3 regions of the Pseudarthrobacter sp. S9 genome follow, and region 2 is predicted to be linked to each of the others. Evidence: riboswitches for the same ligand, from Rfam matches in the RefSeq annotation. Region 2 holds a riboswitch; each other region holds the start of a gene.
What was found. Region 2 has a riboswitch for cyclic di-AMP ahead of ACQCSY_RS05790 (hypothetical protein). Riboswitches for the same ligand answer to the same signal wherever they lie in the genome.
Positions count from the first base shown of each region.

Region 1: linked by a shared signal. The riboswitch ahead of ACQCSY_RS18950 (hypothetical protein) and the one ahead of ACQCSY_RS05790 (hypothetical protein) in region 2 are both predicted to bind cyclic di-AMP.
Region 3: linked by a shared signal. The riboswitch ahead of ACQCSY_RS05095 (NlpC/P60 family protein) and the one ahead of ACQCSY_RS05790 (hypothetical protein) in region 2 are both predicted to bind cyclic di-AMP.

Region 1 covers NZ_CP189576.1:3,939,862-3,949,009, forward strand. Annotated here, with positions in the region: gene ACQCSY_RS18925 (hypothetical protein) at 1-122, opposite strand, end outside; gene ACQCSY_RS18930 (DNA alkylation repair protein) at 215-880, shown strand; gene ACQCSY_RS18935 (cation:proton antiporter) at 917-2,074, opposite strand; gene ACQCSY_RS18940 (hypothetical protein) at 2,071-2,508, opposite strand; gene ACQCSY_RS18945 (hypothetical protein) at 2,544-2,798, opposite strand; cyclic di-AMP (ydaO/yuaA leader) riboswitch at 2,999-3,169, shown strand; gene ACQCSY_RS18950 (hypothetical protein) at 3,174-3,836, shown strand; gene ACQCSY_RS18955 (sensor histidine kinase) at 3,939-4,937, opposite strand; gene ACQCSY_RS18960 (response regulator transcription factor) at 4,942-5,619, opposite strand; gene ACQCSY_RS18965 (VTT domain-containing protein) at 5,621-6,295, opposite strand; gene ACQCSY_RS18970 (phosphatase PAP2 family protein) at 6,298-7,125, opposite strand; gene ACQCSY_RS18975 (YnfA family protein) at 7,267-7,605, opposite strand; gene ACQCSY_RS18980 (dihydrofolate reductase family protein) at 7,643-8,200, opposite strand; gene ACQCSY_RS18985 (serine hydrolase) at 8,548-9,148, shown strand, end outside.
Region 2 covers NZ_CP189576.1:1,244,392-1,253,539, reverse strand. Annotated here, with positions in the region: gene ACQCSY_RS05815 (SDR family oxidoreductase) at 1-26, shown strand, start outside; partial or broken gene ACQCSY_RS05810 (Tn3 family transposase) at 369-524, shown strand; partial or broken gene ACQCSY_RS05805 (glycosyltransferase family 39 protein) at 655-1,851, opposite strand; gene ACQCSY_RS05800 (glycosyltransferase family 39 protein) at 1,858-3,858, opposite strand; gene ACQCSY_RS05795 (glycosyltransferase) at 3,855-5,276, opposite strand; gene ACQCSY_RS05790 (hypothetical protein) at 5,438-6,223, opposite strand; cyclic di-AMP (ydaO/yuaA leader) riboswitch at 6,222-6,382, opposite strand; gene ACQCSY_RS05785 (HAMP domain-containing sensor histidine kinase) at 6,542-8,137, opposite strand; gene ACQCSY_RS05780 (response regulator transcription factor) at 8,141-8,881, opposite strand; gene ACQCSY_RS05775 (hypothetical protein) at 9,136-9,148, shown strand, end outside.
Region 3 covers NZ_CP189576.1:1,090,043-1,099,190, reverse strand. Annotated here, with positions in the region: gene ACQCSY_RS05115 (MFS transporter) at 1-285, shown strand, start outside; gene serC (phosphoserine transaminase) at 275-1,405, opposite strand; gene ACQCSY_RS05105 (metal-dependent transcriptional regulator) at 1,761-2,456, shown strand; cyclic di-AMP (ydaO/yuaA leader) riboswitch at 2,602-2,818, shown strand; gene ACQCSY_RS05100 (M23 family metallopeptidase) at 2,823-3,644, shown strand; cyclic di-AMP (ydaO/yuaA leader) riboswitch at 3,782-3,951, shown strand; gene ACQCSY_RS05095 (NlpC/P60 family protein) at 4,252-4,995, shown strand; gene ACQCSY_RS05090 (HNH endonuclease) at 5,240-5,740, shown strand; gene mobA (molybdenum cofactor guanylyltransferase) at 5,827-6,570, shown strand; gene ACQCSY_RS05080 (DUF6457 domain-containing protein) at 6,554-6,841, shown strand; gene ACQCSY_RS05075 (molybdopterin molybdotransferase MoeA) at 6,838-8,241, shown strand; gene fdhD (formate dehydrogenase accessory sulfurtransferase FdhD) at 8,347-9,148, shown strand, end outside.

The sequences.
Region 1 (9,148 bases), 1.9 Mb from region 2:
AAACCGGCGGCGGAGGACGTCGTCTTCGAGCTGCCCACGGGCGAAGGCGCGGGTGCCGCGCACGACGCCACCCCCAGCATCACAGCGGACAGTGCGACGGCGAGTGCGAGCTTGGGGTGCATGGTTACGGAAACCGCTTTCGTTCGGACGACATGACACTGCCAGTCTAGGCAGAGGGTTCGCCTGCCCGCCGCCGACGGGAAAGAATGGACGAGTGAGTGACGCCGGCGATTTCATCGACCTCTCCCTGCAGCGGGAGGGGTCGTGGAGCCGTGCAGAAGAGGCGCAGTCCCGTCTGGGCGGCGATCTGCGTTTTTACGGCGCCTCGGTAGGCGCGGTGCGCGGGACGATCCGGGATGCCGGCCGCCGTTATCCCGGCCTGTTGCATGATGACATCACCGCGCTCAGCTCGGAATTGTGGGCTGTGCCCGTCTTTGAGCGCCGGCTCGCGGCGGTGGTCCTGCTGCAATCCAATGTCCCGCTTCTGACCAACTCGGACCTGACCCGGATAGAGGGCTTCGTGCGGCAGGCGCACGTGCGCGCGCTCGTCGACCCGCTCGCCGTCGACGTGATCGGACCCCTGCTCGAGGGACTGGACAGGCCGGACATGGTGCGGGCGGACAGTGTGCTGGACCGCTGGGTGCGGGAACCGGACGTCTGGCTCCGCCGTGCCGCCCTGCTGTCCCCGCTCCGGCCGCTGCGAACGGGCGCGGGGGACTGGGACCGATTTGTCCGCCACGCCTGCACGGTGCTGGGCGAGTCCCCGGCGACAGGCAGGAAACGGGCAGACGGGCCCGAGGTCCGGGAAGCGATCTCCCTTGTGCTCGATGAGATGACGAAGAAGAGGCCGGAACTGCACTTCTCAGTCGTCGACGAGTGATGCCACGGCGCAGCGTCCGGAGACAGCTACCGAAGTTCAGGGTTTGGCGTCTCCGCCGGCCGCGGGCTGAGAGAAAGTCCTAGCGGCACGCGATCCGGCGGCTGCACTCGCGGCTATCGTGACGAGGGCGCCCAGCAGCAGGGCCGCCGCCTCACCGGGCAGCAGCACGTGGAGCTGCGTGCCGATGCTCGCCGCGGCAACCGGCACCCCCAGTTGTGCCGCGGAAAGAACCCCCAGAGGCAGGGGCAGCCCAAGCACCCCCAGTCCGGAGTGGAGCAGCACCGTTCCAACCCCTAGGGCCAGGCCCAAAACGATCATGTCCGGGCGCCCGGCGAGGTCCCTCAGGTTCAGCGACGCCCCCAGCCAGACAAAGAAAACCGGCCCCAGGAAGCCGTCGCTGACGGCGAACAGCTGGCGGGCCAGCCGCCTCGGCTCGCCGACGGCGCCGACCACCAGGCCGAAGGAAAAGCCGGCCAGCATCACCGACACGTGGCCGAAGTTCGCCACCCCTGCCAGCGCGAAGAGCAGGGCCAGCTGGATCCGGAGCTCCAGGGCGAACTTGCGGTTTTCCGAGAGCCGGTGCATGCGCCCGCGGATGCCGCTGCGCTCCAGCCAGCGCAGCACGAAAAAGAGCACAGCTGCGCACGCCGCCACCGCGAGCGCACCCAGCGCGGCGCGGCCGGCGTTGGGCGGATCCACAACCAGCGGCAACGCCACAATGCAGGCGATGTCCGCGATGGCCACCTGTGCGGTCATGGCGACCACCTGGGGTCCGCCCAGGCGCAGGGAATCAACAATCGGCAGGACCAGGGCAGCGGACGAGGACGCCAGCAGCACCACGTACAGGGGAGCATGCCCGGTGCCGAAGACCAGGCCCACCCCGGTTCCGATGACCGCAGCCGCGATCGCAGCAGCGGCGGCCTGGCGGGACCCCTTCCCGAGGGCGGAGCGAATCTGCGGGTCCCTGACCGGCACATGGGTTCCGGCCACGAACATCATCAGCGCAAAGCCGATGTTCGCCAGCAGGTTGAAGGTGGGATCGCCCGAGTCGACCAGCGCGAGCCCCGTCTGCCCGATCCCGATGCCTGCCAGCAGTTCGCCCAAGACCACCGGCAGCCGCCAGCGCACCCGTAGCGCCAGCACCGGGCCGGCCAGGGCGACGACGGCGATCAGCGCCAGGGACAGGAACGTCACGGCGCGCCGCGGCGTGCCGGACCCGGGGCCGCCGGATCTGCCAGCTTCACGGGGATGTCCGTATTCTCGTCGGTCAGGAAGGAAGCGCAGATCCGGTGGTACCCGTCGGCGACTTGGGCAGCGATGCCGGCGTCGAGGTCTCCCCGGACCAGCAGCACCGGGGACAGCTCCTTGCCGGCGGCGATCTTGGCCAGATCAGCGGCGACGTGGGGGTTGTCGGCCGTCAGGAGCGGCAGCCCAGAGGCACGCAAAATGTCTTTCGCGAGCTGATGCGTCACCGGCGCATTGCGCAACGACTGCACGATGGCGGCGGCGCCGGCGGCGCCCGTGAGCAGCGTGAGGTACCGCTCCGCGGCCGGGTAATCATGCTCCTCGGGTTCCGCGAGCCAGAAAACCGGGGCCGGGTCGTCGCTTTTCCTGGATTCCTTCGCCATGGATTGAGACTAGTCCCGTCCACCCGCCAGCGCTCTTACCTGCCTGTCCGCCGTTCCACCACCGCGTAGGCCTTGCCGTCCAGGAACTCCCAGTCCGTGACCACCATGAAACCGAGAGCGTCGACGCGGTCATTCAGGACGTGCGCGTCAAAGCCGCCGTCCCGGGGTTCCGCGTCCCACGTCGAGACATGGACGTCCTTGCCTTCCAGGATCAGCAGCTCGGTGTTGACATCAAAATCCTCCTGAGGCTGATTGCTCAGCTGGCAGATGGCAACACAGTGGCTGTTCATTTCGGCCTCCGCTTCGGGGACATGCTGACGGCATCATCCTATGCTCGGAAGAGCCGCCGTCCCTATGGGAATACCGGACGGCAGCGTGATTGCCGTTACCTGAATGTGACATTAGCCTGCGGTCCGCGTTACGGTGGATAAGTGCCTGTTGTCTCCGATACGGGCGCTCCCCAGCCGATTGCCTAACTCTGCCGCGGCCCGGGGCCCATTCGCTTCAACGTCCGGCAGAGACGGGGAAACCACTTTTGACCTGCTCGTCTGCAGGTCTTGGGGTGAAGCCGCACAGAGCCCGCAACGACGGGCCCCGAGTGCGGCCGGGTGCCTCCCATCCGAATCCGACAGCTCACCTCGCAGGCATTGGGAGAGGCTACATTCATGTCTTCAATCAATACTTTTGCGCGCCAAACCGCCATCCTCGCCGCAGCATCCGGTCTGGTCCTCACCAGCGGAATGGCCGCCAACGCAGCGGGAGCCCCCGTGCAGCGCGACTCCGCGCCGGCGTCGTCCATTGATGTCAAGGGCCAGGTCGCCGCGCCGGTCAGCGCCGATTCAAGCGTCAAGATCAGCTTCGATCGTCCTGCCGTCACCTCCACGGCCGCTCCCGTCATCGAGCAGCCCAAGCCGGCTGTTGCGGTCCCGGCCGCAGCAGCTCAGGCGGCAGCCCCCAAGGCTTCGGTGCAGGTCCAGGCCGCCCCGGCCCCCGCCGCGGCGCCGGCAGCCGGCGGCCTCAACGCCGCCATGCTCTCCGCCGCCTACGGCCAGCTGGGTATCACCCAGGACTGCACAGCCATGGTGGAGAAGGCGCTCGGCGCAGCCGGCAAGCCGGTCGGCGACCTCGGCCCCATGCAGTTCATGAACTACGGCACCGTCGTCGGGACTCCCGTGCCCGGTGACATGGTGGTCCAGGCCGGCCACGTCGGCATTTACGCCGGCAACGGCCAGGTCGTCAGCGGCGGCATGAACGGGTCCAACCAGACGATCGTGCACCCGCTGTCCTGGCTCACCGTTACCGGCGGCGTGACCTTCGTCCGCGCCTAAGCTTAAGCCCCATTGGGGCTAGATGCTGGTGCGGATAAGACCGGTGATCGGATGCCTTTGGGGGCATCCGATCACCGGTCTTTCCTTTGCCGGGACCGGGACTCAGCGCACGACCAGAGGAAGCTCGATCTTCATGACGGTTCCCTCGGGGCCGGTCCTGGCTACGTCGACGGTGCCGCCGGCGGCCGTGGCGATCTCGCGGACGAGGGCCAGGCCGATGCCGAAGCTTCTCTGTCCGCGTGTTCCATCGGAACGGGAGGTCCTCACGAAGCGGTCGAAGATCCGGGCCTGATCGACGCCCGTGATCCCGGACCCCGTGTCAGCCACGGTGATGACTGCCTGGTTCCGCTCTGTAACCGTCCTGATGGTGACGCGTCCGCCGGGTGGAGTGTGGGCGAGGGCGTTATCCGCCAGGGCCAGCACCGCGCGCCGCAGAGCGTTTTGGTCGATCCGTGCCAGCGGCCGGCCGTCGGCGGAAAAATCCAGAAGCACGTCCCGCTGGCCCGCCAGTTGCTGGAGACTCTCGGCGACGGCGGCGACGACGTAGGCCAGGTCGGACGGTGCCGCGGAAGGATCAGGCCTGGCAGAGGTTGCTGCCAGGAGCAGTTCGTTGACAATCTCCGTAAGCGTTGCCGCATCCTCCCGGATCCGGGCGAGGGCCTGGCCTTGCTTTGAGCCCGGCGTCGTGTCGCGTTGGGTGAGCTGGATCCGTGTGTCCAGGATGGCCAGGGGCGTGCGCAGTTCGTGGCTGGCATCCTGGACAAACCGGCGCTGCAGCGCCAGTGCTTCTCCGAGGGGTCGGATGGCGCTGCGCGCGCTCAGCCACCCGACGACGCCGGCCAACACGATCCCCGATGCCCCTGCGATGATCATGGCTTCGAGCAGGTCCTTGGAATCGAGGTACGTGTAGGCCGGCCCCGCTGCCGTGGAGCCTGGCACCCCGGGGTGTGCAAGTTGGTTCATGAGGTAAATGGCGGTGGCGGCGAGGATGCAGAGGACCATCACTGCGCAGGCGGCGCTGATCCGCAACGCCACTTTGAGGGAGGCCCTGCGCAGCGTGGACTGGTCCGGGTTGCCGCCCATCGGCCCGCTCTTCCTCATGGGCTTACTCATCGGCGTCGCCAATCTGGTAGCCGACGCCGTGGACGGTGCGGATCACGGTCTTGGAGATCTTCCGGCGGAGGTGGTGGACATAGGTGTCGATCACGCCGGGCTGGTCTGTGGGGTGGAATAACCTGGCGAGCAGTTCGTCCCGGGTGAAGACCCGCCCCGGTTCCGTGGCCAGGGCCGCGAGCAGGTCGCCCTCCTTCGCCGTGAGGGGCACCACGGGCCCGTAGAGGGACCGGACGGAGCGCGACGCCCGATCGAGTTCCCAGTTGCCGATGCTCACGGGCGCCGCGCGGGCCGGAGAGAAGGTGCGCGTCAGCGCGCGCAGGCGCGCCGCGAGTTCTGCGGCGTCGAATGGCTTGGTCACGTAGTCGTTGGCGCCTGCGTCCAAACCCCTGACTTTCTCGTCCGCGTCGCCAAGCGCGGTCAGAATCAGGATCGGTGTGGAGATGCCCTTCGACCTCAACGCCGCGATGAGGGTGATTCCGTCCATCACGGGCAGCCCGCGGTCGATGACCATGACGTCCCAGGTCTCCGTCAGGCCCAGATGCAGACCGTCCTGGCCGTTGGCGACCAGCCGGATCCGGTAGTCCGTCTCCAGCAGTTCTGCGATGAGCGGTCCCAGCACGGCGTCGTCCTCGACGAGCAGGAGCGATGGCCGGTCGGCGGTTGTCATGTCAGCTATTATTCCGTGCCATGTCCTCAGCGCGGCTGCGGCGGCGCCTGAGCAGCTGGACGCCCCAGGGCAGGACGGAGACGAGCACCATGACCACGGCGATGACGTCGATGTTCTTTGCGATGACCTCGAAGTGGCCCAGCCAGGTGCCCAGCAGCGTCACGGACCCGGCCCAGGCGAGGGCGCCCGTGACGTTCCAGAGCGTGAAGGACTTGTAACCGTAACGGGCGATGCCGGCGCTCAGCGGCGCAAACGTCCGGACCATGGGCACGAAACGGGCCAGCACGATTGCGGCGCCGCCGTGGCGGCGGAAGAAGTCCTCGGTGGCGGTCAAATGCGCCGTCTTCCAGACCCTGGCATCGTCCTTGAACCATTTCCGGCCAAACGTGCGTCCCAGCATATAGCCGACCTGGTCTCCGGCCACGGCAGCTGCGGTGACGACACCGATCAGCACCGGCAGCGTCAGTTGCAGCTGCTGATGCAGCAGGCCTGCGGTGAAGAGCAAGGAATCTCCGGGCAGGAAGGGGAAGAGCACGCCGGATTCGATGAAGACCATTAGCGCGATGACGCCCAGCGCCGCAGGGCCGAGCCCCGCGAGCAGGCTGGCCGGGTCAAGGAGCGGGGTTCCGGCGGCGGACACGGCCGGAAGGAGTGCTGCGGCATAGAAGGTGTGCATGTTCACTTCCTCTTAGATCGTGACGATCGTGACGATCGTGACGATCGTGACGATCGTGACGATCGTGACGATCGTGACGATCGGGCGATTGCGGGGACGGGAAGCCGGTCCAGCATCCGGGGAGCGAACCGGTTCCACAGGCCCGCCAGCAGTACCACCGCTGCGCTCGCGGCCAGGAATGAGGCCGCCACGTCGGTGGGGTAGTGGACCCCGACGTACAACCTTGACCATGCTACGACAAGTGCCGTGGCTGCACCCGTGAAGGCTGCGACGTTGGCCCAGCGGGTTCCGCGGGCCAGGAAATACAGCGCGAACGCCAGTGCCACCGAGAAGGAGACGTGGCCGCTGGGAAAGCTGTTGGACCCCGTCTCCGGCGACAGAGGATCGAACAGCAGCGCGGGGTTGGGCCGTTGCCGGGCGACGATGATCTTGAAGAACTCACTGGCCACCCAGCCGGAGGATGCCACGAGGCCGAAGGCAACCGCCTTTACCAGGGCACCGCGGACCACCCAGATGTAGAGGGCGACGGCGGCGATCAGTGCGGCGCCCGCCACCGGGCCAAACACCACGTTCAGCGCCATCGCGACGGCGGTCAGGACGGCGGCGTGATGCTGGCTAAGATCCTGGTCCACACCAAGCTCGGCGGCACCGAACCCCGGCATCAGCTGCGCCGTCAGGCCCAGTGCCAGGACGGCCACAGACAACAGGGCGCCCAACAGCAACCAGTGGCCGGCCTGGGGTATGGCCCAAAACCGCGGTGCGGCGGCGGGCCGCGTGGTGTCGGGAAGGGGAAGTGCCGAATGGCGGTCAACAGGGGCGGGTCCAGTCATGTGATCCTCCGGCTCGGGGCAAGGGCGCGCGGTCAGGCGCCTGCGACAACTCTCCCGCGCGCCCTTTAAGAAACGCTTAAGAAGTGCCGCAGGGCCGAGCCCGCGGATTCCTTCGGCCCTCGTCAGCGTTCAGCCGGCAGGTCAGCCGGCGCTGCGCGGCGCGAACATGATGACTGCGACGCCGACCAGGCAGACCACTGAGCCGATGATGTCCCACCGGTCGGGTCGGAAGCCGTCGAAGATCATGCCCCACGCCAACGAGCCCGCCACGAACACGCCTCCGTAGGCGGCGAGGATGCGCCCGAAGTGCGGATCGGGCTGCAGGCTCGCGGCGAAACCGTAAGCACCCAGAGCCAGAATCCCGAGCCCGGCCCACCACCAGTCCCTGCCTTCCCGGACTGCCTGCCAGACCAGCCACGCGCCGCCGATTTCCGCGGTGGCAGCGAGTACGAACAGCAGGATTGTTTTTGCAATCGTCACGGGTCCATCATGGCAGGGTGGCCAGCCGCCCGGCGGGCTACGCTGCGTAACGCAGCAGGACGACGCCGTTGCCGAAGGCGCGCGTCTCGGCAAGCCGGAGCCGGGTTCTGGCGTCCGACGGCTTGAACAGCGGCCTGCCCCGTCCGATCAGCACCGGATGGACATATAGCCAGAATTCGTCGATCAGCCCCAGTCGCCGAAAGGCATCCGCAAGCCCCGCCCCGCCCAGGGCGAGATCCCCGCCGGGGCGCGACTTCAGTTCCATGACCTCAGCCGCGACGACGTCCCGCACCACCGTGGTGTTCCAGCCGGAAGCCGCGAGCGTCTTGGAGTAGACGATCTTGGGCATGTCCCGCCAGATCCGGGCAAACTCGGCCATCGGGCCGCTGCTGGAGGGATCGGCGTCCGCCGTCGGCCAGAACCCGGCCATCAGCTCGTAGGTAACACGGCCGTCCAGGAAGGCGCCCATGGCGCCGAGCTGCTCATTGAAGTGGCGGTGCAGCTCGTCGTCGACCATGTGCCAGCTGATATCCCGGTCCGGGCCCTCGAAGAACCCGTCCAGGGAAACTTGCATCGCCAGGATGATCTTTCGCATCGCAAACTCCTCCAACGGGTGACGGCGGGGCCGGCGTCGGGACGGCGTCAGCCGATCGGGACTACCGCTCCAGCGTACGCCGCGGACGCCAACAAGAACGGGGCCTTGGACTGGCGGCCTGACTGCAGGTTTTCCCAAGGTGCAAGCCTTGCGCAGGGTCCTGCCGCGATGCAGAATTCAGAAACTTTGATGCCCCACCGCGGTTGGTCACCCTCGGAGGAACAGCATGCTTGCGAAAGTTTCTGTGCAGAACCCGGCGGGAGGCCCAGATGAATGAGCCCCCGGCACGCCACTATGGCTCGGGTCGGCACAGACCGGTCACCGATGGCAGGCCCGAGCCGTGGCCCTTGGCGTGGCATTTCGGCAGGGTCCGCCCGCAGTTCCTGACCGCGGCCGCCGTCGCACTGGCCCTGGTCTCGGCAAGCAATGTGTATACGACTGTCCAAGCAGGGGTGCCGGCTGATTCAGCGGGTGGTGCGCCGGCGTCGGCGGGTATATCCGCCGCTGCCGCGCCCGATGTACCAGGGCCGCCGGCCGGCGCCGCCAGCGGGAAGCTAATCCTCCCCAGGGCCCTTACGCCGGGCGCCGGACAAGCGCCGTCGGGGGCCGCTGCGGCTCCAGAAGGCGCCCTCGTAGACGCGCCGGCCGGCCCAGCCGCTGATCTGCCCGGAACTCCGGCCACCCCCTCGGCAGCGCCCGCTGAAGCCGCTGCACCGGCGGCCCCACCCGCCGTCGCGGCCCCGGCCATAGACCCGGAGTTGGATGGCGAAATCAACGCCATCATCGAGGCCAACAGCGCCTACGCGTTGGGCGTGTCCCTGATCGACCTCTCGGACGGCGTTGTCCACGAATACGGAGAGCAGGGCAAGTTTGTTGCCGCGAGTACCGCCAAAATCCTCGCCGCGGCTGCCTACTACAACCTCGTGGAGACCGGCCGGGCATCGCTGA
Region 2 (9,148 bases):
GCGCCCTCTCCGGCCTGAAGGCCTAGCACGGGAGATTGCGTTGGCCTCCTCCCAGCTGGGAGGAGGCCAGCGCAATAGGCGCTGTGTTCCGTTGCGGGTTAACCAGCCCCGCTTTTGATGCAGGAAAGTCGCGGACCCGCCCCTGCCGGGGGCAAGGGCCCGGGACTGCCCCGGCTTTCCAGGGCGGTGCAGGTGGTACTCACGGTCGTGTCTTTGCTGTGGTCTGTGTGGTTCCCGGGGCCGGTGCTCCCAACCGTTGGAGGAAGCACCGGCAATGAATGGCTAGGCGGTCCCGCCCGGGTACGGGGCCCGGTCACGGTCCGGGAGTCCGGCGGCGGCCGCCGGGAGGTCCGCCGGGCCGGTCGCCTGACACGGCCGGATTTACCGACCATCTCTTCGCTCTCATGCACCTGCTCGGCTATCGGTTCGCACCACGGATCCGCAATATCGGCGACGCCCGCCTCTACACACCTACCAACGATCCGGAGTATTCGACGTTGGCGCCCCTGATCGGCGGAACCATCACGGCTGGGAACACGTCAACCTCACCGGGGACTACACCTGGCCACGCGCCAACCACATCAAATACAGGCCGCTACGACGCACGGCAAAACCTTAGCGTCGGATATTTCACTTTTTCACAAGCCACCCCTAATAGGGGTGGATGATGCCGGCCATGAGGCTGAACGTCAGCCCCGTGACAACCACCCAGGAGCCCCAGACGACCACTGACGCCCGCACGGCGTCGGTGCGCGGGGCACGGCGTCCCAGCCAGAGCAGGCCCGCGCCGAGCAGCAGCGCCGACGGCAGCAGCCAGGCGATCTGGCCGCCGAATTCGCTGTTGAAGAGCCGGAACAGCCCCGGCGTGCCCCAGCCGTTGCCGCCGCCCACGCTCCCGGTTTCGTCGCCGTTCAGCCGGCCCAGGCCGTTGTAGCCGAGGGTGAGTTCCAGGATGGAGTTGTTCTGCGAACCGCCGATGTACGGGCGGGACCCGGCGGGGATGAGCTCGACGGCGGCCAGCCACCACCCGGCCGCCGTCGCCATCGCCGCGCCCGCACCGAGCAGGTGGAGCAGGCGCCTGCCGGGCCCGGCCGGCGCCGCGAGCAGGTACGCCGCGGCGAAGCCCGGGACAACCAGCAGCACCTGCAGTTGCTTTGTCAGGAACCCGATGCCCAGGAGCACGCCGGACAGCAGGAGCCAGCGCAGCCGTGCGTCCTGGATGGAGCGCAGCACGGCATAGGCGGCCGCCGTCATGATCAGCACCAGCAGGGCGTCCGGGTTGTTGAAGCGGAACATCAGCACGGCCACGGGCGTCAGGGCCATGACCCCGCCGGCCAGGAGCCCCGCGCGGTGGGCGAGCCCGGCGTCGGCGGTGGCGGGGGCGGCGGCCCGGCGCACGGTCAGGTAGACCAGCCAGACCGTCGCGACTCCCATGAGCGCCTGCGGCGCGAGGATGCTCCAGGAACTGAGCCCGAACAGCCGCACGGACAGGCCCGTCAGCCAGAGCGAGGCCGGCGGCTTGTCCACGGTGATGGCGTTGGCGGCGTCGGAGGAGCCGAAGAACCAGGCCGTCCAGTCCCGGGATCCGGCCTGGGCAGCCGCGGAGTAGAAGGCGTTGGCCCAGCCGGAGGCGCCGAGGTTCCACAGGTACAGGGCGGCGGCGAGAAGCAGCCCTGCCAGTTCCAGCCGCGGCCGCAGCAGCTGGGGCCCGGACAAGGGCGCGGTGGCGCCGCGCGCGGTGCGGGGCTGACGGTCCGGGCCGGGTGCCCGGAGCCCGGGATTCCGGTGGCTCCTGGAACCGCGGGCCGTGCGGGACGTGCGGGAGGGCACGGGGCGGAGGGTGCCCGTCATGGCGGCCTACGCGCCCAGTTTGTAGACGGTGGAGGTGCCGACCGTCTGGGCCTGGAAGTTCGCCGCGACCCACGTGGCCACCTCGGAGTTGCCCCCGCGGCCGCCGCCCATGCCGCCCATGCCGCCGGAGATGAAGTAGCCGATCTCGCCGCGGTCCACCATGGCCTGGAACTGGGCCAGCGTCGGGTACGGATCGCCGCCGTTCCAGCCGCCGAGCGCGATCACGCTGGTGCCCGTGGCGAGTTCCAGGCTCGCTGCCTGGGTGGCGCCGGAGACAATGGCGGACCACTTTGCGCCGGAGGACTTCAGCAGCGCGGTCAATTCGGCGGAGGTGCTTTCGCCGCCCATGCCGCCACCGACGCCGCCGATCGCCCGCCCGCCGCCCATCGCGGAGGCGGTGGGCCCGGAGGTGGGAATCGAACCGGCGTGCGGCTGCGCCGCCGTCGCCAGCGTCCAGGCTGCGCTCCCCACGCCGCCGGCCAGCAGCGAAAGGATCACGACGCCGGCCGTGGCGGCCCGGCGGAACCGGCCGGGAAGGCCCGGGAAGGTGTCCGCCCGCAGGAGCAGCGCCGTGGCGGCCAGCAGACCCAGGGCGACGACGATCACCCGGAGCCCGGGCAGCCAGGCGGGGTCACGGCCCAGGAGCACCGCAGCCCAGACCGAGCTGGCCAGCACCGTGGCGGCCAGGACACTCCGTGCCGGCCAGTGGGCCCGCCCCCGCCACAGTTCCACGGAGCCGATGCCCACCAGGGCGGCGATCGCGGGAGCCAGGGCCACGGCGTAGTACGGGTGCACGGTGCCGCTCATGAAGCTGAAGATTCCCGCCGTGACCGCGAGCCAACCGCCCCACAGCAGGAGCGCCGCGCGGGTCTTCGAGGTCCGTGCCTCACGCCGCGTGAACCAGAGCCCTGCGGCCAGCAGGATCAGGGCCGCCGGCAGAAGCCAGGACACCTCCCCGCCGAAGCTGGCCCCGAACATCCGGGTGATCCCGGCGGCTCCGCCGAAACCGACGTTTCCGCCGCCGGGCATCCCGGCGCCGCCGCCCGCTCCAACGCCGCCCGCTCCAACGCCGCCCGCTCCGCCGCCCGGCATGCCCCCGCCGGAACCGGTGATCCGGCCCAGGCCGTTGTAGCCGAAAGTGAGCTCCAGGAAGCTGTTGTTCTCCGAGCCGGCCATGTACGGCCGGGCCGAGGCCGGGGTCAGCTGGAACACTGCAATGTAGCTCCCGGCCACCACGGCGATCCCGGCGGCCGCAGCCAGCAGGTGCAGCAGCCGGCGCCCCAGCGTGGCGGGGGCTGCCCACAGATAGGCGAGGGCCAGCCCGGGCACGATCAGGAAGCCCTGGAGCATTTTGGTCAGGAAGGCCAGGCCGATCACGGCGCCCGCGGCGGCGAGCCACTCCCAGCCGGCCTTCTCGATGGCCCTGGTGGTCAGGTAGGCGGCCAGCACCAGGCACAGGGTCAGCATGGCATCCGGATTGTTGAAGCGGAACATCAGTGCGGCCACCGGCGTAAGCGCCAGGGCGACGCCGGCCAGCAGGCCTGCGGCCGGGCCGGACACCCGCTTGACCGTCAGGTAGAGCAGTCCGACGGCGGCCACGCCCATGAGCGCCTGCGGAATGAGCATGCTCAGTGCCGAGAAGCCGAAGATCCGCCCGGCGAGGGCCGGGATCCACAGGGCGGCCGGCGGCTTGTCCACGGTGATCGCATTGCCTGCGTCCAGGGAGCCGAACAGCAGGGCCGTCCAGTCCTTGGTGCCGGCCTGGATGGCCGCGGCGTAGAAGGAATTGGCGTAGCCGGTGGCTTCCAGGTTCCAGAGGTACAGCCCAGCCGCGAGGGCCAGCAGCAGCGCCGCCGAGGGCCGCACCCAGTGCGGCTGGCTTCCGAACAGCACGCGGCCCCGGCGGCTCTGTGGTGTTGACGCCTGGGGGTCCGGTGCCGGAGTCGGGGAGTTCGGCGCTGCGGAGCCGGCAGGGGATCCGGTGGTGGAGCTGATCGTGGCGGTCATTTACTTGGCCGTTTCTGTGTGGGGGCGGGAAGCGTCTGTGGCGCCGGGCGGCGGAACCGCGGGGGTGCCCCGGTGGCGGAAGACTGGCGGAAGATGACCAGCCGGAAGAGCAGGAACTTGACGGCAGTGGCGGCGAGGTTCGCCGCGGTGACCGTGACGATCTCAAGCCAGCGGTCCGGCGGGCCGGCGGAGGCGCCGTGCACCAGGGCGAGTGCGCCGGAGGTCAGTGCCAGCCCGAGGCCGAACACCAGGAGGCCCTCGAAGTGGTGGCGCGCCACTTGGCTGTTGCCCTGGATGCCGAAGGTGAAGCGGCGGTTGGCGGCGGTGTTGGCCACGGCCGTGGTGAGCAACGCGAGAAAATTGGCGAGCTGCGGGTCCATGAGGCCGCGGCAGAGCAGGAAGATCGCCAGGTAGGCGAGGGTTGACGCGAGTCCGATGCTGCCGAAGCGGACCAACTGCCCGAACAGGCTCCCGCCGGGGCTTTGTTCCTGGGCGCGGGAGGACGCGGCGAGGGGGCCGCGGGCGAGCGCGGCGCGCAGCTCGGGGACAGGGATGCGGCCCGAGACCAGGTCGCGGCTCAGCCGGGCCATGCCGCGCAGGTCGGCCAGGGCGGTCTGGACGATGTCGACGCTGGAATCGGGATCGTCGGTCCAGTCCACGGGTACCTCGTGGACGCGCAGTCCGCACTTTTCGGCCAGCACCAGCAGTTCGGTGTCGAAGAACCAGGCGTTGTCCAGGGTGTGCGGGAGGAGCTGCCGGGCCACGTCCGCGCGGATGGCCTTGAACCCGCACTGGGCGTCGCTGAAGTGGGCGCCCATGAAGGAGTGCAGCAGGAAGTTGTAGCTGCGGGAGATGATTTCCCGTTTGGGCCCGCGGATCACGCGGGAACTGTGCGTCAGCCGGGTCCCGATCGCCAAATCCGAGTGCCCTGAGAACAGCGGCGCAAGCAGGGGTCCGAGCGCCGCCAGATCGGTGGACAGGTCCACGTCCATGTACGCCAGGACCGGCGACGGCGAGGCGAGCCACACCTTGCGCAGTGCGTTTCCACGGCCTTTTTCGGCCATGTGGACCACGGTCACCTCGCGGAGTTCGCGGGCTACGCGTTCTGCCGTCTTCAGTGTTCCGTCGGTGCTGGCGTTGTCCGCCACGGTGATCCGGAAGCTGTGGGGGAAGGAACCCAGCAGATAGGCGTGCAGCCGGCGCAGGCACGCTTCCAGGTCCCGTTCCTCGTTGAAAACCGGGATGGTGACATCCAGCACCGGTTCGGTGGTGCGGGTATCGACGGGGGAGCGCCGGCTGCCTGCTTTGTCGACGGGCCCGGCGGCGGGACCCGTGAGGGGCGGGGCGGCCAGGGCGAGCCCGGCCGGCGTCGCCATGGAGTGCGGCAGGGTTCCTGTGTCCTGGTCTGTGAACGTCATGGCTCAACTTTCCCGCCGGCCCTTATGAGGGCTTTAGGGTCAAGCTGTGCAGCGCCTGTGGAAGTTCAGCGCCCGCCGTTCAATGTGGCCGGAGGCCCCGAATCCATGGATTCAGGGCCTCCGGCTGATGCGAACAATGTCCGAGCGGGCTTCGTCCGGCCTCAGTACCAGTTGTTGGCGTAATGGAAGTTCAGGGCACCGCAGGGGGACCCGTAGCGCTGCTTGACGTAGTTCAGGCCCCAGTTGATCTGCGTCCTGTAATTGGTCATATAGTCGGCGCCAGCGCTCGCCATCTTCTCGGCCGGCAGCGACTGGACCACACCGTAGGCGCCGCTGCTGGCGTTCGTGGCGGTCGTGTTCCAGTCGGACTCCCTGGTCCAGAGCTTCATCAGGCACTGCATCTCGCCGGGAGCCCAGCCGTAGGTTGCCAGCGAGGCGGCGGCGTAGGCCTGCGCCCCGGCCGGGTCATCGACGGCCACGGGGGCAGCCGGCGCCGGTGCGGCAGCCGGCGCCGGTGCGGCAGCCGGCTCCGGTGCGGGAGCGGCCGGTGCTGCCGGGGCCGGCGCTTCGGCCGGCTTCACCTCGGATGACTGGGGCGCGACGCTGCCGCTGGCGGTAGCGCCAGGCTGCGCCGCGACCCGTACCTTCTCGAAGTTGAGTTTCGTCAGCGGGTCGGCGCTGGTGGTGGCCGCACCAGTGCTCGCGGCGCTGACGGCGCTGGTGTTTGGTGCGGCTGTCTCCGATGCCTGTCCGGCGGCGCCGACCCCGATCAGCACCGCGCAGGCGGCAGTGACGACGGCGGCGCGGCGGCCGGTGGTGCCGATTCCGGCAGCAAACCGGGACAGGGCGGACGCGGGCTGGGCTGGCTCGGCGCGGTGGCGCGACTTTGTGGAACCCGATGTCCGTGAAACGCCCTCGGGGCGTGTTTGTGCCTTGAATTCAGTCATGATCGCCTCTCAACGCCGGCGGAGTTAGCTGTCGGGTTCGGATGAGGTCATCCGGCCGCACGGAAATTCACGTGTCGGCTTCACCCCAAGGGCGCATGTGTGCAGAATGCCCGGGAACTCTGGGTCCCCCGCCTCTGCCTGGTCCAGCGGAATCCGGGAAGCGGCAGAGTTTGGCGTCCGTCCGGATATGCGGCACCAATGGAGGCCGCACTCCAAAAACGCTACAGGAGTTGGAAGCTTAAGTCACATTTCGGTAACAGGAATCACGACGACGGTGCGTCGGCTTGCGCCTGCGCACCACCGGATAAGGGTGCCGGACTACGCCGACGGCGGCGTGGCGGGAAGGCGCACGGCGAACTCCGTTCGGCCCGGCCGGGACGTGACTTCGACGGTTCCTCCGTGGGCCTCCACGATGGACTGCACGATGGACAGCCCCAGCCCGCTGGTCCCCTCGGCGGTGGGTACCGCAGCCGCCGTCGTCGCAGGAGCACCGGCAGAAGCTCCGGTGCCAGCCCCGGCGGCAGGAGCTGCCCCAGACCTGACTGCCGCCGTCGTCGCGGCCGCCGGGTTCCTCCGCGCGGCGTCCGCCCGCGCGAAGCGTGCAAAGATCCGGCCGATGAACTCGGGGGCGATTCCGCTGCCGTTGTCGGTCACCGTCACGACGGCGCTGCCGTCGGCAGAACGCATCACGCCGGTGACCACGGTGGTCCCTGGTCCGGTGTGCTTGCGCGCATTGGAGAGCAGGTTGGCCAGCACCTGGTGGAGCTGCGTCCCGTCGCCGCGGACCACCACGGGCTCTTCCGGGAGCTCCAGTTGCCAGATGCGGTCCGGGGCCATGACCTTCTCATCGCTGACCGTCTCGATCGCCAGCTGGGTGAGGTCGACGTCGCCGACCTTGAGCGGCTGGCCCTCGTCCAGGCGCGCCAGCAGCAGCAGATCCTCCACGAGGGTGGTCATCCGCTCGGACTGGCTTTGCACGCGGGCGAGGGACTTCTGGCCGTCCGGCGTGAAGTGCTCGGTCATCCGGATCAGCTCGGTGTAGCCGCGGATGGCGGTGAGCGGAGTGCGGAGCTCGTGCGAGGCGTCGGCCACGAACTGGCGCACCTTCATCTCGCTGTGCTGCCGTGCCTCGAGCGCGTTGGAAACGTTCTCGAGCATCTGGTTCAGCGCGTAGCCCACGCTGCCCACTTCCGTGCCTGGATGGGCGGCCGACGCCGGCACCCGCACCGCAAGTGCCACCTCGCCGGCGTCGAGCGGAAGGCGGGAGACCTTGGTGGCCACCTCCGACAGCTGTTCGAGCGGCTTCATGGTGCGGCGGATCAAGGCCGTGCCGGCGAGGCCAATCAGCACGAGGCCACCCGCGGACACCACCACCATGGTCCAGACCAGCGAGGCCAGGGTGTTCTGTTTCTCCGCCAGCGGAAGCCCGGTGACGATCACGTCGCCGTAGGGGGCCTGCACGGCCGTGAGACGGTACGCGCCCGTGGAAAGGGTGCGGTCCACGGGCACGCCGTTCGGCGTGAGCGCCACGAGGACGTGATTGTCGTCGGGGGAGAGGCCCTTACGGCTGGCGTCCCCGGCGAGGAAGCCGGCGCTGCTGACCGCGCCGTCCAGAATCCGGGCGTTAAGCGTACCGACGCCCTGCCCCCGAGCCTCCAGCGGGTCGGGCCGGCCGGGATTTCCGGGCACGGGCCGGCCGAATTCCCGGGCCCGTCCGGAGGCCTGGTCAAGCTGGGTGTCGAGTTGCCGGGTGAGGAACAGGTCCATGGAGGCGTAGCTGAAAAGGCCCACGGCGCCGCAGATGGCCACCAGCAGGGCCATGGCCACGAGGACCAGGCGGGTGCGCAGATGCCACGTGGACGGGTTGCGCCAGTCGCGCCCGGGGGCCCGGGTCTCACCGGAGAGTGTGGGCACGGATCAATCCGCCGGCTTCAGGACGTAGCCGGCGCCGCGCACCGTGTGGATCATGGGCGCCCGGTTGGCGTCGACCTTCTTGCGGAGGTAGGAGATATACAGTTCGACGATGTTGGCCTGTCCGCCGAAGTCATAGTCCCAGACCCGGTCCAGGATCTGGGCTTTGCTGATGACGCGTTTGGGGTTTTCCATGAGGTAGCGCAGGAGTTCGAACTGGGTGGCGGTGAGATGCAGTTCCTCGCCGGCGCGCGTGACTTCCCGGGTGTCGACGTTGAGCACCAGGTCGCCCACCACCAGCTCCGCGGTGTCCATGGCGGCCACACCGGAGCGCTGGACCAACCGGTGCAGGCGCAGCAGCACTTCCTCCATGCTGAACGGTTTCGTGACGTAGTCGTCCCCGCCGGCCGCCAGGCCGGTGATCCGGTCCTGGACGGCGTCCTTCGCGGTCAGGAACAGGGCGGGCACCTCGGGTGCGAAGGCGCGGATCCTACCCAGAAGTTCGACGCCGTCGAACCCGGGGATCATGACGTCGAGGACCAGCACATCGGGGCGGAACTCCTTGGCGAGCTTGACCGCCTCGGGGCCGTCGGCGGCGATGGCGACCGACCAGCCGGCCATCCGCAGGCCCATGCTCATGAGTTCGGAAAGGCTGGGTTCATCGTCCACCACCAGTGCGCGGATGGGGGAGCCGTCCGGATGCGTGAGCTGGGGAAGGTTGTTGGTCATGGAGTGCGAAGTGGCCATGGGACAACTCTCCGTTCTGCCGGTTAGATGCGGCTTTGGGGACCCTGTGCGGCACCTGTGAATCCCAGCCTAGCGAGCTGGATGGCAGCGCGGTGCCGGTGCGATGCCCGTGCGGGGCCCGTGCGGGCTTTCCGGGCACGCGGGCAGGTCACGGCTGTCAGGTCACAGCCGGGCCTGTTGAGCCGCACAGCCCGGGCACAGGATCCGTCAGCACTCTGGGAAGAACACCGATCCCGCACCTGAAGGAGAACCCCATGAGCGGTCAGC
Region 3 (9,148 bases), 150 kb from region 2:
ATGGCCCTGTACATGGCGATCTTCATGGGCGGCACGCCGATCGGGGCACCGCTGGTGGGCTGGGTGGCGAACATTGCCGGTCCCCGCTGGTCAATGGGCGTCGCGGCGGCCGCGGGACTCATCGCGGCCTTGATCGGGCTGCTGTGGATCGTCCGGGCGAAGCAGCTGCGGATCCGCTTTGACCGCAGGGCGCGCGGGCTGCGGCACTTCCGGCTCGAATCCGGCACCCGTTCCGGCGGCGCTGGGCCGGAACGCCCAGGCGGAAACGCCGACGCTACTTCTTGAGTTCGGCCACGACGAAATCGATGCACTCCAGCAGCGCAGAGACATCGTCCGGTTCGATCGCCACGAAAGTGGCGATCCGAAGCTGGTTGCGGCCCAGCTTGCGGTAGGGCTCGGTGTCCACGATGCCGTTGGCGCGGAGCACCTTGGCGATGGCCGCGGCGTCGATCGATTCGTCGAAGTCGACCGTGGCGATGACGTTGGAGCGGTCCTCGGCGTTGGCCACGAATGGCGTGGCGTACCCGGAGGCCTCGGCCCAGCGGTAGATCCGCCCGGCGGAGTCCGCGGTCCGGGCCGCGGCGAAGTCCAGTCCGCCGTTGGCATTGAGCCACTGCACCTGGGCGTCCAGAGTGACGAGGGTGGCCAGCGCCGGAGTGTTGTAGGTCTGGTTCAGCCGGGAGTTGTCGATCGCCGTCTGGAGGTCCAGGAAGTCGGGAATCCAGCGGTCGGTGGCCTTGATCCGGGCCGCCCGCTCGAGGGCTGCCGGGGAGAACAGGCCGAGCCACAGGCCGCCGTCGGACGCGAAGTTCTTCTGCGGGGCAAAGTAGTAGACGTCGGCCTCGGCCACATCCACGTCCAGGCCGCCGGCGGCAGAGGTGGCATCCACCAGTACCAGGGATCCCGCATCGGCGCCGGCCACGCGCTTGACCGGGGCGGCGACGCCGGTCGAGGTCTCGTTCTGGGGCCACGCATAAACGTCGACGCCGGCCTCCGCCTGTGCGGACGGCCGGGTGCCGGGCTCGGACTTGATGATGGAGGAGGCGGCCAGGAAGGGTGCCTTGTTGGTGGCAGAGGCGAACTTCGAGCCGAATTCGCCGAAGGACAGGTGCTGTGCCTTGTTGTCCACGAGGCCGAAGCTGGCGACGTCCCAGAACGCCGTGGAGCCGCCGACGCCGAGGATGACCTCGTAGCCTTCGGGGGCACGGAAGAACTCGCTGAGCCCTGTCCGGACCGAGCCGACAAGGTTCTTGACGGGTGCCTGGCGGTGGGAGGTCCCCAGCAGTTTCGCCGACGCCGCGGCGAGGGCCTCCATCTGTTCCGGCCGGACCTTGGACGGTCCGGCGCCGAACCGTCCGTCCTGGGGCAGGAGGTTTGCGGGGATCGTGATGCTGGTGTCGCTCACAGTGGCTCCAATTTTCGGCTGATACGTAGCGTGGCTTGGGAGGTGGCCTGGCAGGGGTGGCTGCAACGAAGACTCCTTTTCATTCTGCCTGAAAGCCCCGGGCGATACGGAAAAGGGTCCGTCACAGTCCAGTCATTGAGGCACCGGTGCGGGCGGTGCGCGGCTGGTTCGCGGTTGATACGCCGACGCTCAACGAGGGGACTGTGACGGCCAGTGCCGACGCCCGGAAGATTATCCGGAGTAATTCAAAATAGGCTAAGATGTCCTGCGAACGTACGGCGGATCTCGCCAGGGCGCATCCTGCACGCGGTACGGTGGGAATGACGCAAGGACGGCGCTCGAGGAGCTGAGCTGAATGACGGATCTGATCGATACTACGGAGATGTATCTTCGGACCATTCTGGAACTTGAAGAAGAAAACATCGTCGCCCTCCGCGCCCGCATCGCCGAAAGGCTGCGCCACTCCGGCCCCACCGTTTCCCAGACCATCGGGCGCATGGAACGCGACGGACTGGTGGTTGTTTCGGGCGACCGCCACCTTGAGCTGACGGAAACCGGCCGGAAACGCGCTATCGGAGTCATGCGCAAGCACCGCCTCGCCGAGCGCCTGCTCGCCGACGTGATCGGCCTCGACTGGGCCTACGTCCACGAGGAAGCCTGCCGCTGGGAGCACGTGATGAGTGAACGCGTCGAGCGGAGGATTTTCGAGATGCTCAACCACCCGACCGTCTCGCCGTACGGAAACCCGATCCCGGGACTTGCGGAGCTCGGCGGCCAGCCGTCCCGGGCCTACACGGACGGGGTGGTGAACCTGCTGGACGCCATGGCCGGCTACGGTGCGGATTCGCGGATCACGGTCAGCCGTCTGGCGGAGCCGATCCAGGTCGAGCCGGAGTTGCTGGTTCAGCTTGATGAGGGCGGCATCCGGCCCGGTGCCGTGATCTCGCTGGAGCGGGTCGGCGAGTACATCTCGGTCCGGGTCCCGGATATCGAAGGCGCCCTGGAGTTGCCTCCCGAAGTCGCCGCCCATGTGTTTGTAACGGTCGTCTAACCTGCCCTGACTCGCCGCTCATGGGATGACCGATGAGTTGTGCACAAAAGTGATTACGGAATTATTACCGGGCGGCTTAATCACCTATAGTTAGTGGCCAGTACCGATACCAAAGCGTTACCTGATCCGAAGCCGAGCCCTGCCAGCGGATCAGTCGCAGAAACACCTTCTGGCAGGGGCGGGGGAACCACTTGCGGCTGCTTCAACAGCAGCCTTGGGGTGAAGTCCGTCAGCGGCAAGCACACTCCACCGAGGCATCCCAAGATGCCTCAGTGTCTGGCTGCTTGCCACGGCGGACCGGGTCTTTGATCTCTCTGACCCGAATCCGACAGCTAACTTCGCAGGCTATCCAGAGAGGAACCGTTCTTGACTACCCAGACCGCCAGGGGCCGTCGTCGCGCGACCGGTCCCGCTCCGGAGCCGCGCCCGGTTGTCGCCCCAATGGCCGACCGCCCACGTGACGCGCACCGCGACGAACGCCGGGGCCGCCGCAGTCCGTTCCGCCAGGTAACGGACTTTGCCGCCGCCAGCGGTGTGGGACAGAAGGCCGGCATCGCACTGGCCGCCACGGGCCTGGTCCTGACCGTAACCGTCCCCGTCACCAGCCCGGTCATGGCCACGGGCGCCGGCCTGTCCGGATCGGTCGCCGCCGCAGCGCAGCCGGATGTCACGGCGGCCGCCGCAGCCAAGGTCGACTTCAGCCGCACGGCCGTCACCACGAAGGGCGACCCGGACGGGAAACTCAAGCAGCTATTGAGCGCCCAGTCGGTGGGCAGCATCACCCGCGCGGCATCGGCCGGCACTCTCGGTGCGCCGCTGGACCAGATGGTCACGGCCTCGCCGTTCGGCTACCGCGTCAGCCCGATCACGGGCGGTGCGGGCGAGTTCCACCGCGGCCAGGACTACGCCGCCCAATGCGGAACAGCCGTCCACGCAGCCGCCAGCGGCACCGTCACCTTTTCCGGATGGCACCCCTACGGCGGTGGAAACCGCATCGTGATCGATCACGGCAACGGCCTGGAGACCACGTACAACCACCTGTCCTCATCCTCCGTGCGCGTCGGCCAGAAGGTCTCCCGCGGGGACCTCATCGCGATGAGCGGCACCACAGGCGCCTCCACGGGCTGCCACCTCCACTTCGAAGTGATGGTCAACGGCGACGTCGTTGACCCGCTCGGCTGGCTCTAAGTAAGCCGATGGATCACTCTCGAATTCTTGTGACACGCCGTGATCTGAATGTGACATTGAGTCCGGACTCCTGTAGCGTTTGAAGCACGCCAACTTTTCCGAAGTTGGCGCTCTTGAGTGGATTGCCTAGCTCTGCCACCGCTCAAGGTCCGATCGCATCACATCGTCTGGCAGGGGCGGGGGAACCAATTTTGGTCTTCGAAAGAAGACCTTGGGGTTAAGTCGCAAAGCTTCCCAGGAAGCAGCGCGGCCGGGTGACTCCCATCCGAATCCGACAGCTCACCTCGCAGGCATTGGGAGAGGCTACTTTCGTGTCTTCACGCCACAATGCTGCGCATAATCGCGCTTGCGCGGCTCTTCGGAGCCCGCTGAAATCCAACTCCCGTGCTGCCCTTGCCGGCGCCCGGATTGGAGCTCACTCCGCGGACTCACTCTCCACTGAGTCCGGACAGCAGGCCAAGCACCTGCTCGCTTTTGGCGTGTCTTCGCAGTACACCCTTCGCTAAGTAACCCATTCGGGGCGATCCGGCGTACCCCCAAGATGCCGGAGCGTCCTCATTCCGCGCCTGAAAACGCGCGGTCCAAGGATCACGAAAGAGAGAACTTAATGACTACTCGTGCAACCATTGCACGGCACCGCGCCGAGGTCACCAAGACCAACTCGCTTGCTGTCATTGCCAAGGCTGTCGGCGACAACGCCGGCGGCATGGGCCGCCAGGCTGCAGTCATCGCCGCAGCATCCGGCCTGGTTCTGACCAGCGGTATCGCAGCCAACGCTGCTGAGACCAACGTTCAGCGCGAATCCACCTCCGCTTCCGCCCTCGAAGTCCAGTCAGCTGCTCCGGCAACTATTTCGGCTGCTTCTACCATCGCGATCTCCTACGAGAAGCCCGCCGTCACCACGTCGCCGGCTCCTGTCGTCGAGGCCCCGAAGCCCGCTGTGAAGGTCCAGGACGCCCAGGCCGGCGGCGCGCAGCTCGGAACATCCGCGTCCGTCGGCGCACCGGCAGGCATCGGCAGCGGCAACGGCGCGACGATCGCCGCCGCTGCCTATGCACAGATCGGCGTCGGGCAGGACTGCACCGCCCTCGTAACCAACGCACTGGCCGCAGCGGGCATCCACTACCACGGCTGGCCGGCAGGTTACCTGTCCTTGGGCCGCACCGTGAGCGCCGCCGAGGCACAGCCGGGCGACCTCGCCTATTACCAGAACGGTGGCGTGGGCATGGCCCACATCGCTGTCTACGTCGGCAACGGCATGGCCGTCCACGGCGGCTGGAACGGCGGCACCACCGCCCTGTACAGCGCCAACGTCGGCTCCGGCCCGGTCTTCATCCGCGTCGGCGGCTAAGCCACGGGCTAAGACAAAGGCTAAACACGGCCCCAGCACTTTCGAAGGACCCCCGCCCTGGTGGCGGGGGTCTTTTGTGTTGCCGCGGAATGAACTTTCCGGGGCACGGACCGGCGCGGTCGAAAAAAATTCGGTGATCCGGCACTTGAGTGTTTACTCTTGTGTTGTCGATCCATAGCCTGACCATGCAGAGGGCAGCCGGCCCTCGTGCCCCTGGCGGGTGCGGCCGTGAAGAGGTATGCGGATGCGCACGCTCGTTCTGAATGCTGGATATGAACCGCTGGCGGTAGTGACCTTCCGCCGGGCGCTTGTCCTTGTGCTGACCGGAAAGGCCAGCGTGGTGGCCGAAGGGGACGATCCCGTCGTCGGCCCCCAGGACATATTGGGCCGCCCGTCCGTGATCCTGCTGAACCGCTATATCCGGCCCCGGTACAACACGATGACGGCTGTCAGCCGCCGGGGCGTGCTCCGCCGGGACGGCCACCGCTGCGCTTACTGCGGCAAGGCTGCCCACACCATAGACCATGTCCAGCCCAAGTCCCGGGGCGGTGCGGATTCCTGGGAAAACCTCGTGGCCGCCTGCCTGCGCTGCAACAACGCCAAGGGTGATCACACGCCCGGCGAGATGGGCTGGAAACTCGGCTTTGCTCCCGCGCCGCCGAAGGGCACCGTCTGGCAGATCAAGGAACTCGAAAAGCCGACTCCGGCCTGGGATCCGTTCCTGCTGCCCGAATCCGCGGCCTGAACCTGCGGCCTGAACCTGCCGCCTGAACCTGCCGCCTGAACCCGCGGCGTGCCGGTCCGGACCCCTTGCCGCGCTAGGCTGAAGCGGTGGAGTTCGATGCCGTCATTCTCGCCGGGGGGAAGTCCTCCCGTCTGGGAGGCGTGCCCAAGTCACGGCTGGTCTACGACGGCGCCACCCTCCTTGAACGCTCGCTGCGGGCCGCGCACGGCGCCAGGGGAGTCGTCGTCGTCGGGCCTGACCCGGGGAACCTGCCCGACGGCGTCCTGAACTGCCGCGAGGATCCTCCCTTCGCGGGTCCGGCCGCCGCCATCGCTGCCGGGCTGTCCGCTGTGGCGGCGGACCATGCAGCCCGAGGCGGGGCAGTCGGTCCGGCGCCCCTCACCCTGGTCCTGGCCTGTGACATGCCCCGCGTGGAGTCCGCTGTCCGCGCCCTCATCAAAGCGCTGGAAGGCGACGGGCCGGACAGTACAGCCCTGTCCGCCACGCCAGCCCGGGAGGATGCGCCGGAGACCGACGGCGTCATGGCCGTCTCCGGCGATGGGCGCAGGCAACCCCTACTGGGCTTTTATGGCACAGTTGCGCTACAACGTTGCGTCGCGGACGCCGCGCGCCGGGGAGCCCTCGAGAACGCTTCGGTATTCGCCCTTCTTGCTAGTCTTGAGGTGCGGGAAGTTCGAGTCCCCTCCGGTTCCACGGATGATGTGGATACCTGGGATGACGCCACCGCCCTAGGGATATCCGGCCCGGTTCAAGGCCACGATCCAGACGGCCGGTCCGGAGCTCCGCAGCTGAACTCGACTTTGGAGGCAAACGGTGAAGAGCCAGGATGAAACACTGGAAGACTGGTGCCGTGCCCTGCTCCAGGCCCTGGAGCTTGAGGATGTCGAGATTGACGTGACAGAGGTCCTGGCCCTGGCCGGTGTGGCGGCTCATTCCGTGGTGCGCCCTGCCGCCCCGCTGACCACGTTTATCGCAGGCTTTGCCGCCGGACTGGCATCAGGTTCCGGCCAGGCCACCGACGCCGTGTCCATGCAGGCCGCCATGGGAGTGGCCCGCCAGCTCGCCAAGGACTACGCGGCCGCCGAAGCTCCCGGGGCATGACGCCTGCACCCCCTCACGGCCACGGGACTGCGGAGGCCGAGCCGGGGCAGCACCGGCACGTGGCCCACACCTGGCATGAGGCCCGGCAGCTCGCCTTTGACTGTGCCACCGCCATTCCCGCGGCCCCCGTGCCTCTCCGGCAGGCCCTGGGCAGGACCCTGGCGGCGGATGCGGCGGCCCTGCAGGACATGCCGCACTATGCCTCGTCTGCCATGGACGGCTGGGCCGTCAACGGCAGCGGGCCCTGGATCCTGGCCGAGCCGAACCAGCGGCTGGCCCCGCACCAGGCGAGTCCGATCGCCACCGGCGGCCTGATCCCGCCAGGGGCGAAGGCCGTGCTGCGCAGCGAGAACGGAACCATCGGCACCGACGAGGACGGCCTGCCGGTCCTGAGGCTCGGCGGCATTGCGAAGCCCGGTGAGCCGCGAAACGGCGACCACATCCGGAAAGCAGGGGAGGAAGCCGCCGCCGGCGAGCTGCTGATCAAGGCCGGCACCTTGCTGAACCCAGCCCATCTTGCCCTCGCCGCGCTGGCCGGGTACGACACCCTTCCGGTGCTCGGCAAACCACTGGTCCGCCTCGTGTTCACCGGCTCCGAAGTTGTCGCCGCGGGCCTGCCGGGCCCGGGCGAGGTGCGCGACACGTTCGGACCCCAGCTGGCAGGGGTGGTGGGCATGCTCGGTGGAATCTGCACTGAAGAGGTGAAAATCGGCGACAGCTACGCCGAATGGCTCGCCGCACTGGAGGATACCGGGCCGGCCGCCGCCGGGGATCCGTCCGCGGAGCCCGCCGCCGAACCGGTGATGGAGAACCTGCCCGCCGACGTCGTCATCACCACGGGGGGCACCGGCCGCTCCGGAACGGACCACCTCAGGCGCTCCGTCGCCGAGCTGGGCGGACGCCTGCTGATCGACGGCATCGCCATGCGTCCTGGCCACCCCGCCGTGCTGGCCGAGCTGCCGGACGGCCGGTTCATCCTCGGCCTGCCCGGGAACCCGCTCGCGGCCATGATGGCGCTCTCGACCATCGGGGCGCCGCTCCTTGCGGCCTTGGGGCACGGAACGCTACCGCCGATCGCCGAGGTGCCGTGCGGCTCGACGATCGACGCTGATCCCGGCCGGACACGGCTGATGCCCTTCCGGCTGCTCTACGGGATGGCGTCGCCGGCGCAGCATACCGGCCCCGGAATGATGCGCGGACTGGCCGCCGCCGACGGCGTCCTGGTTGTCCCGCCCCACGGCGTGCAGCTGGGGGAGCCCGTCCCCGCCTTCGCGCTCCCGTGGGGCGCCCCCATCCCGGACCCCGGGGCTGCCGCCGCAAAGGCAAAGACGGCCGCCAGGAGACCGGCAAGGAAACCCCCGGCGAACGACGGTCCGGTGGACTGGAGCGCCCTTGGGTGAGCGGCGCTCCGCCAGGCCGCGCTGGCTGCGCTGGCTTCCGAGTCCCGCACTTGCAATGATGGAATCAACCGAAGGTCCGCACAACACGTTGCTTAGGAGCCCCTGATGGGTCGCGTGACGCAGCGCCGCAAGGTGCACAAATTTGTCCTGGACGGATCACCGCAGGCCCTCGAATTCCCGGTCCGCCACCGGGAGGATGTGCTGGCCGTCGAGGAACCGCTGGAGATCCGGCTGGGAAGCCTCTCCTTCTCCGTCACGATGCGCACGCCCGGCAGCGACTTCGACCTCGTGGCGGGGTTCCTCGTCTCCGAGGGCGTCATCTGGACCCCCGAGCAGCTTGTCTCCCTGCGGTTCTGCGCCGGCGAAGACGCCGACGGGGTCCAGACCTTCAATGTGGTGGAGGCCCAACTCCGGCCCGACGTCGTCCGGCCGGACACCGGACGGAACATCTTCACCTCCAGCTCATGCGGTATTTGCGGCACGGACTCGATCGACGCCGTGCGCAAGTCCTCGCACTTCAGCCCGGCCGACGACCCTCTGACCGTGCCGCTGGCGACGCTGGCGTCCCTCCCTGACGCGCTCCGGGAGGCCCAGGCAGTCTTTGACGTCACCGGGGGCGTGCACGCCGCGGGGCTCTTCAGGATTGCCGTCGATGGCTCCGCCGAGCTGTTGTGCCTGCGCGAAGACGTGGGGCGGCACAACGCCGTCGACAAGGTCGTGGGCTGGGCGCTGCGCGAGGGCCTGCTGCCGCTCCGCGGAACCGTGCTGCAGGTTTCCGGCAGGGCATCGTTCGAACTCGTCCAGAAAGCTTCGCTGGCCGGAATCCCCGTGCTGGCAGCCGTTAGCGCCCCTTCCAGCCTGGCCGTCGAGTTGGCGGAGGCCAGCGGGATGACCCTGGCCGGTTTCA